Regions from separate parts of the Streptomyces sp. NPDC004111 genome, predicted to be linked through region 1. Evidence: riboswitches for the same ligand, from Rfam matches in the RefSeq annotation. Region 1 holds a riboswitch; each other region holds the start of a gene.
What was found. Region 1 has a riboswitch for cobalamin ahead of metE (5-methyltetrahydropteroyltriglutamate--homocysteine S-methyltransferase). Riboswitches for the same ligand answer to the same signal wherever they lie in the genome.
Positions count from the first base shown of each region.

Region 2: another riboswitch for cobalamin. It lies ahead of ACFYVL_RS03430 (ribonucleoside triphosphate reductase); the one in region 1 lies ahead of metE (5-methyltetrahydropteroyltriglutamate--homocysteine S-methyltransferase).
Region 3: another riboswitch for cobalamin. It lies ahead of ACFYVL_RS25930 (ribonucleoside-diphosphate reductase subunit alpha); the one in region 1 lies ahead of metE (5-methyltetrahydropteroyltriglutamate--homocysteine S-methyltransferase).
Region 4: another riboswitch for cobalamin. It lies ahead of ACFYVL_RS03835 (FecCD family ABC transporter permease); the one in region 1 lies ahead of metE (5-methyltetrahydropteroyltriglutamate--homocysteine S-methyltransferase).

Region 1 covers NZ_JBIAMU010000010.1:35,555-37,745, forward strand. Annotated here, with positions in the region: gene metE (5-methyltetrahydropteroyltriglutamate--homocysteine S-methyltransferase) at 1-1,175, opposite strand, end outside; cobalamin riboswitch at 1,340-1,563, opposite strand; cobalamin riboswitch at 1,736-1,931, shown strand.
Region 2 covers NZ_JBIAMU010000001.1:767,624-769,814, forward strand. Annotated here, with positions in the region: gene ACFYVL_RS03430 (ribonucleoside triphosphate reductase) at 1-1,106, opposite strand, end outside; cobalamin riboswitch at 1,103-1,256, opposite strand; gene ACFYVL_RS03435 (NUDIX domain-containing protein) at 1,586-2,092, shown strand.
Region 3 covers NZ_JBIAMU010000014.1:2,275-4,465, forward strand. Annotated here, with positions in the region: gene ACFYVL_RS25930 (ribonucleoside-diphosphate reductase subunit alpha) at 1-1,287, opposite strand, end outside; cobalamin riboswitch at 1,430-1,572, opposite strand; gene ACFYVL_RS25935 (GNAT family N-acetyltransferase) at 1,632-2,132, opposite strand.
Region 4 covers NZ_JBIAMU010000001.1:860,477-862,667, reverse strand. Annotated here, with positions in the region: gene sigJ (RNA polymerase sigma factor SigJ) at 1-323, opposite strand, end outside; gene ACFYVL_RS03840 (DUF6461 domain-containing protein) at 351-989, opposite strand; cobalamin riboswitch at 1,074-1,219, shown strand; gene ACFYVL_RS03835 (FecCD family ABC transporter permease) at 1,416-2,191, shown strand, end outside.

The DNA.
Region 1 (2,191 bases):
TCGGCCCGGTTGGCGGCGAGTTCGGCGGTGATCGCGGAGGTGCCCTGCGTCAGCCCCTTGGCCAGGGTGACGATCTCGGTCGTCTTCTGCTTGGCGAAGGCCAGCCAGCGCAGGATCTCCCGGTTGATGTCGCGCTCGGCCGCGGCGTCCAGCGGGACGTGCAGCAGCGAGCAGGAGGCGGCGACGTCGACCCGGTCCGCGAGGCCCAGGAGGGTGCCGAGGACACCCAGCGACTTCTCGAAGTCGTTGATCCAGATGTTGCGGCCGTCGACGACGCCCGCGACCAGCCGCTTGCCCGGCAGCCCGCCGACGCCGGCCAGCGCGTCCAGGTTGGCGGCGGCGGGACCGGTGAAGTCCATCGCCAGGCCCTCGATCGGGGCCCTGGCCAGCACGGGGAGCGCGTCGCCGAGCCGGTCGAAGTACGACGCGACCAGGAGCTGCGGCCGGTCGCTCAGCCCGCCCAGGTCGCGGTAGGCGCGCGAAGCGGCGTTCAGTTCGGCCGGGGTGCGGTCCTGGACCAGGGCGGGCTCGTCCAGCTGCACCCACTGCGCCCCGGCCGCCCGCAGGTCGGCGAGCACCTCCGCGTACACCGGCAGCAGCCGGTCGAGCAGGGTGAGCGGCTCGAAGTCCGCGGCCACACCGGGGGCGGGCTTGGCCAGCAGCAGGTACGTGAGCGGGCCGACCAGCACGGGTCGCGCGCGGTGCCCCAGCGCGAGGGCCTCCGTCAGCTCCGCGACCTGCTTGGTGGAGTCGGCCGTGAAGACCGTACCGGGCCCCAGCTCGGGCACCAGGTAGTGGTAGTTGGTGTCGAACCACTTGGTCATTTCCAGCGGCGCCACGTCCTGGTTGCCGCGCGCCATGGCGAAGTACCCGTCGAGCGCGTCGGCGTCGACGGCCGCGCGGTGGCGGTCGGGGACGGCACCGACCATGACGCTGGTGTCCAGCACATGGTCGTAGTACGAGAAGTCGCCGGTGGGCACCTCGTGGATGCCGGCGTCGGCCAACTGGCGCCAGTTCGCCCGGCGCAGGTCCTGTGCGGTCCGGCGGAGGGCGTCGGCGGTGACCCGGCCCTTCCAGTAGCCCTCGACGGCCTTCTTCAGTTCACGGTGCGCACCCTGGCGGGGGTAGCCGTGCACGGTGGACCGTGCTGCCGCGGCTGCGGGCTTCGCTGTCACGGAAATCTCCTTCGCGAGACGACTCCTGAGAGCCCCGGCGACGGGACGCGGACGCGAAGGGATGACGAAACCGGACGGAGTGTGCCGCGCGCGACGAGCGCGGTCCTCCGCCTGCTGTGTACGCCGACCCGCCCACGAGGTCACCGGGACATCCGCACGCGATCGGTCGCGTGCGGGCAACGGGCAGGTCTTCGGACTCGCGGGCACACCCACCGGAACTCCGGCGGATTCCTACTGGCCGTCGCTTCCCAGGTCCTGGCCGGACCCAGTGCGTATGACGGCGGTCGTTCCCGCTCACCGCTGCGGGGCAGTCCCGGATTCCCACCGGGTTCCCTCTTGCGACGCGCCTGCCTGGCGGACAGGGCGAACCAGCTGCACCGCACACAGTAGGCGCCGGAGCGGCTTTTGGGCACCACGGCTCGGATGCCGGACGGTGACATGGGACACCTGCGGCGATCCGGACGGCCAACACCTGTGTACAGGAGGGCAGTTGATCCGCGCGCGCGAGTGCGGCGGGCCGGGCGGGGGAGTCCCCGGGGAGGGGGTGGACTTACTAGGACGTCCAACTATATGTTCGTGGCACAAGGTCCGCGGTGCAGGGAAGCCGGTGTGAATCCGGCACGGTCCCGCCACTGTGACCGGGGAGTGTGCTGTCACCACTCGCCACTGACCGGGCCCCGCCAGGGGCGGTCGGGAAGGCGGGCGGCACACGGAGATCCGGGAGTCAGGATACCGGCCGCGGAACGTTCCGTGTTTTCCACGAGGATGGAGCAGACACGCATGGCACCGGTTTGTACCCACGGCCCCGGTGGTCCGGCGGAGCGCGCGCCACTCACCCCGCACTCGTAGGACTGCGGCACCCGTACCCGGCGTCCGGCCGCACGGCCCTCGCGCGCCCGGTCCCCCGTACGGGCGCCCCCGTCCGCTGTCCCACGACGCCCGCCGGCCCCGCACCCACCCGTGCGCCCCGTCGGCGGTCCGCCGTGCCCTCCCCGGATCCCACCTGACGAGAGCAG
Region 2 (2,191 bases), on a different contig from region 1:
ACCGTCACCCGCTTGATCTCCAGGCTCTGCACGGCGAGTTCGAGGAGCCGGTCGAGCGCCGCGAACAGGCCCGCCTCGTCGCCCGGATGCAGATGTCCCAGCCGGGCGCAGTTGACGGTGACCACGCCGAGCGAGCCGGTCTGCTCGGCACTGCCGAACAGGCCGTTCCCCCGCTTCAGCAGTTCGGTGAGGTCGAGCTGGAGCCGGCAGCACATCGAGCGGACCATGCCGGGCTCAAGACCGGAGTTGAGGAAGTTCTGGAAGTACGGCAGTCCGTACTTCGCGGTCATCGCGAACAGCCGCGTGGCGTTCTCGCTCTCCCAGGGGAAGTCCCGGGTGATGTTGTACGTGGGGATCGGGAAGGTGAAGACCCGGCCCGCCGCGTCACCGGCCGTCATCACCTCGATGTACGCCCGGTTGATCAGATCCATCTCGGCCTGGAGCTCCCCGTACCGGAAGTCCAGCTCGACGCCGCCGATCACCGGCACCTGGTCGCGCAGGTCGGCGGGGCAGGTCCAGTCGAAGGTGAGGTTGGTGAACGGCGTCTGGGTGCCCCAGCGCGAGGGCACGTTGAGGTTGTGCACCAGCTCCTGCACGCACTGGTGCACCTGCGCGTACGACATGGAGTCCTGGCGCACGAACGGCGCCATGTACGTGTCGAAGGAGCTGAACGCCTGGGCGCCGGCCCATTCGTTCTGCAGGGTGCCCAGGAAGTTGACGATCTGTCCCACGGCGGAGGAGAAGTGCCGCGGCGGCGCGGAGTCGATCTGCCCCGCGACCCCGTTGAACCCCTCGGTCAGCAGGGTGCGCAGCGACCAGCCCGCGCAGTAGCCGGACAGCATGTCCAGGTCGTGGATGTGCAGGTCGCCCTCGCGGTGGGCACGGCCGACGGCCTCGGGATACACCTGGTCCAGCCAGTAGTTGGCGACCACCTTGCCCGCGGTGTTCAGGATGAGTCCGCCGAGCGAGTAGCCCTGGTTCGCGTTGGCGTTGACCCGCCAGTCGCTGCGGTCCAGGTACTCGGTCACCGAGTCCACGGCGTCGATCTGCGTCACGTCGGCCCTCCCACGAGGCGTCCGGGGTGTGTGCCTGCGGTCGCGCGGGATGCGCGGCCGGGGCCGGCAGGTATCGGACTCGGGCCCGTCCGCGGGCCCACACCGTTGCGGGGCAGCTCCGGATTCGCACCGGATTCCCTGTTTCCTCGGCCGCGCACACGAGGGGTGCGCCGACGCCGAACCGACCTTTAGGACACTACATCTTGTGCTGGTCCGACACGCCCGGTACGACATGTGGGGGTTCGTTGGGCCCGGAAGGTGAGGACCTTCGTCCCGGGCGAGGGGGGGGCAGGCCGTGCCCGGTCAGGTGCGGTCGGTCTCCTGCGCCCAGCGCCGGCTCCACGCGTCCAGCGGCGCCCGAGCAGGTCGAGCGCGGCCATGACCGGGCGGCCCGACTCCGAGCCCCGTACCGGTGTACCGGGGCGGGGCGGGCCGGCCGCCGTCCCGCCGTCGCCCCGCCCCGGTGCCCGGGGATCCGGCCGTCCCGTAAACCCGGTGGCCGTCGCGTGCCGTCTCGTTAGGCTGCCCGGATGTCCGAGATGGAGAAGTACTCCCGCCGTGCCGCCCGCGTTCTGCTCTTCGACGCCGCCGACCGTCTGCTGCTGCTGAAGTTCCGTGTCGACCCGGACGTGCCCGCCGGCGGCCACGGCTGGTGCGCGCCCGGGGGAGGGCTGGAGGACGGCGAGAGCGAGGCCGAGGCGGCGGCCCGGGAACTGCGCGAGGAGATCGGCCTCGCGGTGACCCCGGAGGCGGTCGGGCCGAAGGTCGCCCTGACCGCCGGGTACGCCGACCTCGGCTGGGCGGAGGGGATGTTCCAGGACAACTTCTTCCACCTCAGGGTGACGGGCCACCAGGTGGATGTCAGCGGCCAGGGGGCCGAGGAACTGCGATACCACGCCGGGCACCGCTGGTGGACGCTCGACGAACTGGCCGCCAGCACCGAGCGGATCCACCCTCTCGGCCTGTCCGGCCTGGCGCGCGATCTGGTCGCGGGCCGGATACCGGCCGAGCCGGTGCGACTGCCCTGGCACCACTGAGGCCGCCCGCCGCACCCGCCGCATCCGGCTCGTGGAAAGGGGCGAGCCCGGCATCAGGGTGGTGGTGGGCTGATGCCGGGCTCTGGTCGAACCGGAGAG
Region 3 (2,191 bases), on a different contig from region 1:
CGTCTGGTTGGCGGTGCGGTTGGAGGCGTCCTTGAACGTCATCCAGCCGTTGCCGGTCTGCGCGAGGGTGCGCATCATGCGGCCGTACAGCTCGCGGGCCGGCATCGACTTCTTGGCGAGCCCGGCGGCCTCCGCCTCGCGGTAGGCGGCGTCGAACTCCTCGCCCCACAGGTCCACCAGCTCGGGGACGTCGGCGGGGGAGAAGAGCGACCAGGTGCCGTCCTGGTCCACCCGGCGCATGAACTCGTCCGGGATCCAGTGGGCGAGGTTCAGGTTGTGGGTGCGGCGGGCGTCCTCGCCGGTGTTGTCGCGGAGTTCCAGGAACTCCTCGATGTCGGCGTGCCAGGTCTCCAGGTAGACCGCTGCGGCGCCCTTGCGCCGGCCGCCCTGGTTCACGGCGGCGACGGAGGCGTCGAGGGTCTTGAGGAACGGCACGATGCCGTTGGAGTGGCCGTTGGTGCCGCGGATCAGGGAGCCGCGGGCGCGGATGCGGGAGTACGAGAGCCCGATGCCGCCCGCGTGCTTGGAGAGCCGCGCGACCTGGTGGTAGCGGTCGTAGATCGAGTCCAGCTCGTCCTGGGGGGAGTCGAGGAGGTAGCAGGACGACATCTGGGGGTGGCGGGTGCCGGAGTTGAAGAGCGTGGGGGAGGAGGGGAGGTAGTCCAGCCGGCTCATCAGGCGGTACAGCGAGGCGACCTCGGCGAGCGCCCGCTCGCTGTCGTCCTCGGCCAGGCCGGAGGCCACGCGCAGCATGAAGTGCTGGGGGGTCTCGATCACCTTGCGGGTGATCGGGTGGCGCAGCAGGTAGCGGCTGTAGACGGTGCGCAGGCCGAAGTACTCGAACCGGTCGTCGCCGGCCAGGTCGATCAGTGCGTCGAGCGCCTGGGCGTGCCGGGCGACGAAGTCCGCCGTGCGGTCCGCGATGAGCCCTTCGCGGTGGCCGACGGCGACGGAGCCGGAGAAGGCGGTGACGCCCTGGCCGGCCGCCTCGTCGCGGATGGTGCGGGTGAGGAGGCGGGCGGCGAGGCGGGAGTACGCCGGGTCCTCGGAGATCAGTCCGGCGGCGGACTCGGTGGCGAGCTCCCGCAGTTCGGCGGCGTCCGAGCCCGCGTGGCGGCCGCGCAGGGCGGCGGCGGCGACCCGGCCGGGGTCGGTGTCGGGCAGGTCGGCGGTCAGGTCGGTCAGGGTGCGCAGGAGGGCGGTGCCGGGGGCGTCCTGACCGTCCTGCTCCTGGCCGCGGGGCTGACTCCGCTCGGCGGTGGCCGGGTCGACTGGCGCGATGGTCACGTGGGGGCTCTCCCTCGCTCGGCGCCGTGCCTGCGGGGGGAACGAGGGCGCGCGGGCGCACGGCTGCCCGGCAGGGGGCGCACGTCGCCTGGCGTCCACTGGCCCTACCGCGAGGCCCGGACGTATCGGTGTCCGGATCGGTCGAACCGGACGCGCTGTCGGCAGGTCCTCGGACTTTGGCGGTACGCAAAAGCGCACAGGGCATACCGTTGCGGGACAGTTCCGGATTCGCACCGGATTCCCCTGCGGCGACAGCGAGGACGAGCATACATGTGGGGGGTGGTTCGTGGCGCACCCACCACATGTTGTGTCGCGTGCCGCGGCCGTGAGCCGCCGGAGAGGCTCTAGAGAGCCTTCTCGTATGTGAAGAGGCCCAGTCCCGGCACCGGTTCCCAGTCCCTGCCGGGGGTCCGTACGAAGCCCAGGCGCTCGTAGATCCGGTGCGCGCCGCGCATCGCCGGCTGGGTCGACATCACCAGCCGTACGACCCCTTCCTCGGCCCTCGCGCGGGCGATGCAGGCCCGTACGAGGCTCTCGCCGGCCCCGCGTCCGCGGCCCGCGTGGGCGACCGCGAGCATCCGGAACTCGGCCTCGCCGGGGACGGCGATGTCCTGGAGGGGGCTGCCCTGGGGGGCGTAGGTGACGGTGCCCAGGAGGGTGCCGTCGGCGTCGACGGCGACCAGCAGCTCGGCCTGTGCGGCCCTGGAGGCGGCGTCGCGCAGTACGCCGAGGTACGGGTCCTGCGCGCCCCCGGAGAGGAGGCCGTCGTCGAGGTAGGCGCGGGCGGTGATGTCGCCCACTTCGGAGTGTTCGGCGGGTTCGGCGGGGCGGATGTGAATGTCCATGCCGGTGAGTGTGCAACGGCGAAGGCCCGGTGTCCCAGCCCTTTGTGAGGGGCGGGACA
Region 4 (2,191 bases), on a different contig from region 1:
TCCAGCGGGCCGAGCCGGTCGGCACCGCCGTGGCCGGCCGCCGCGCCGGTGAGCACGGGCTCGGGGAGCCAGGGCCCGACGTACCGTTCGCGCCGGGCGCGGGCGGAGGTGAGGTGGTTGATGCAGAGGTTGGTCATGACCTTGGTCAGCCAGGCGGCCGGCGTACGGACGGCGGAGGCGTCGGCCGCGCTCCAGCGCAGATAGGTGTCCTGCACGATGTCCTCGGCCTCGCTCGCGGACCCCAGCATCCGGTACGCGAGCGAGAAGAGCCGTGACCGGTGCGCCTCGAACTCCGCGACAGCTTCAGCTTCCTTCGTGGTCATACCCCGCAGCATGCCAGGCCGGGCCGCTCAGCGGGACGAGCGGGGCGGCTGCGCGAGTCCGCCGACGAACTCCGCCCCGGCGAACAGCAGCGGGGTCGGGGCCACGCCGGTGATGCGCTGTGCGAGGGCGAAGGCCGCTTCGGTGTGCCCGCGACGGGGGCGGTCCTCGGCGTCGCTGAGGTCGAAGCCGGACTCCCGCATGGCGGTGAGGAGTTCGTCGGGGTGGCTGCCGTCGCGCTGGTGGGGGAAGAGCGGCTCGAAGTGGAGGCGGGTGGTGCCGTCCCGGTACCACTTGAAGTGGTCCACCGCGTTGATGTTGCGGAAGTGCGAGACCACCGTGCGTCCGCGCGACAGCGGGAGCGCGACCTCGTCGGTGATGCCCAGGAAGCCGTTGTACTCGACCATCAGCGACCAGTCGCCGACCGGGGCCGCCGCCACGAGCAGCCGCTCGCCGTCCTCCATGTCCCATACGTCGTAGGAGGGTTCGCACAGATCCTCCACGCCCGTCGTCCGCTCCCCGGGCTCCGCGCCGAGCGCCCGGAGCAGCTCTTCGGGGGTGATCGCCTCGACCAGCGTGACGCAGTACGCCTCCAGCAGGGACGCGTACTGCTCCCTGATCCAGGCGAAGTCGGCGGCGGTCGTGGTGGGAACGGTGCTGTCGGTCATGCCCCCAGCATCGCAGCCACCACCGACAACGCCGTGCGCGGCCCCGCCGTCCCACCGGGCGAAGCCGTTCCGGCGCCCGCAGCCGCCGGAGGGCCCCCGCGCCGTACCGGTTAAGCTGCAAGCGCCCCACGGGGGAAGTCCGGTCGAAGTCCGGCGCTGACCCGCAACGGTAAGGCGGAGCCCAGGTGGCTCCGTAAGCCCGATCACCCGTGGCGGTGAAGGCTCCTGTCAATTCGCCGTGGACTGCGATGAGGTGCTGTTCCGGCGCCCGGCGTCCGGGCCGCCCCTTGGGTTGCGTACGTGCACGGCCCGAGGCGAAAGCGATCCCCGCCTGTGGCCACGTCGTCCCCGATACGCACGACCGGAGCCGATTCCGGTTCCGGACCCGACCCCGGGTCGGCCGGACCGCCCGCGCACTCCCGGCGGGTGCCGCTGCCGCTGCTGCTCGGAGGGCTGGGCGGCGCGCTGCTGGTCTCCCTCGTCTGCGGGGCCGGGATCGGGGCCTCCGGGCTCTCCTGGGACGAGGTGCTGCGCTATCTGTGGGCAGGGCTGAGCGGTGGCCGCATCGCGCCGGAGGAGGTGCCCGCGTACACGATCGTCTGGGAGCTGCGCTTCCCGCGCGCCGTGCTGGCGGCCGTGGTCGGGGCGGGGCTGTCCGCCATCGGGGTCGCGGTGCAGGCGATGGTGCGCAACGCGCTGGCCGATCCGTTCGTGCTGGGCATCTCCTCGGGCGCCGCCGTCGGCGCCAACGCGGTACTGATCTTCGGGGCGTTCGGGGCGCTCGGGGTGTGGGCGCTGTCGGGCGCCGCGTTCGTGTCGGCGCTGCTGGCGATGGTGCTGGTGTACGCGGTCGCGCGGACGCCGCGCGGGCTGACACCGCTCCGGCTGGTGCTGACCGGGACGGCGATGTACTACGGGTTCTCGGCCGTCACCACCTTCATGGTGTTCGCCGCCGAGCGGGGCGAGGCGGCCCGTTCCGCGATGATGTGGCTGCTCGGCAGTCTCGGCGGGGCCAACTGGGCCTCCGTACCGGTCGCGGCGGGCGCCGTGCTCGGCGGGCTCGTCCACCTCGGCTGGTCGGCGCGCAGGCTCAACGCGCTGGCCATGGGCGACGAGACGGCGGCGGCGCTGGGCGTGGACCCGGAGCGGCTGCGCAAGGAGCTGTTCCTGGTGTCGGCGGCCGTGACGGGCGCGGTGGTCGC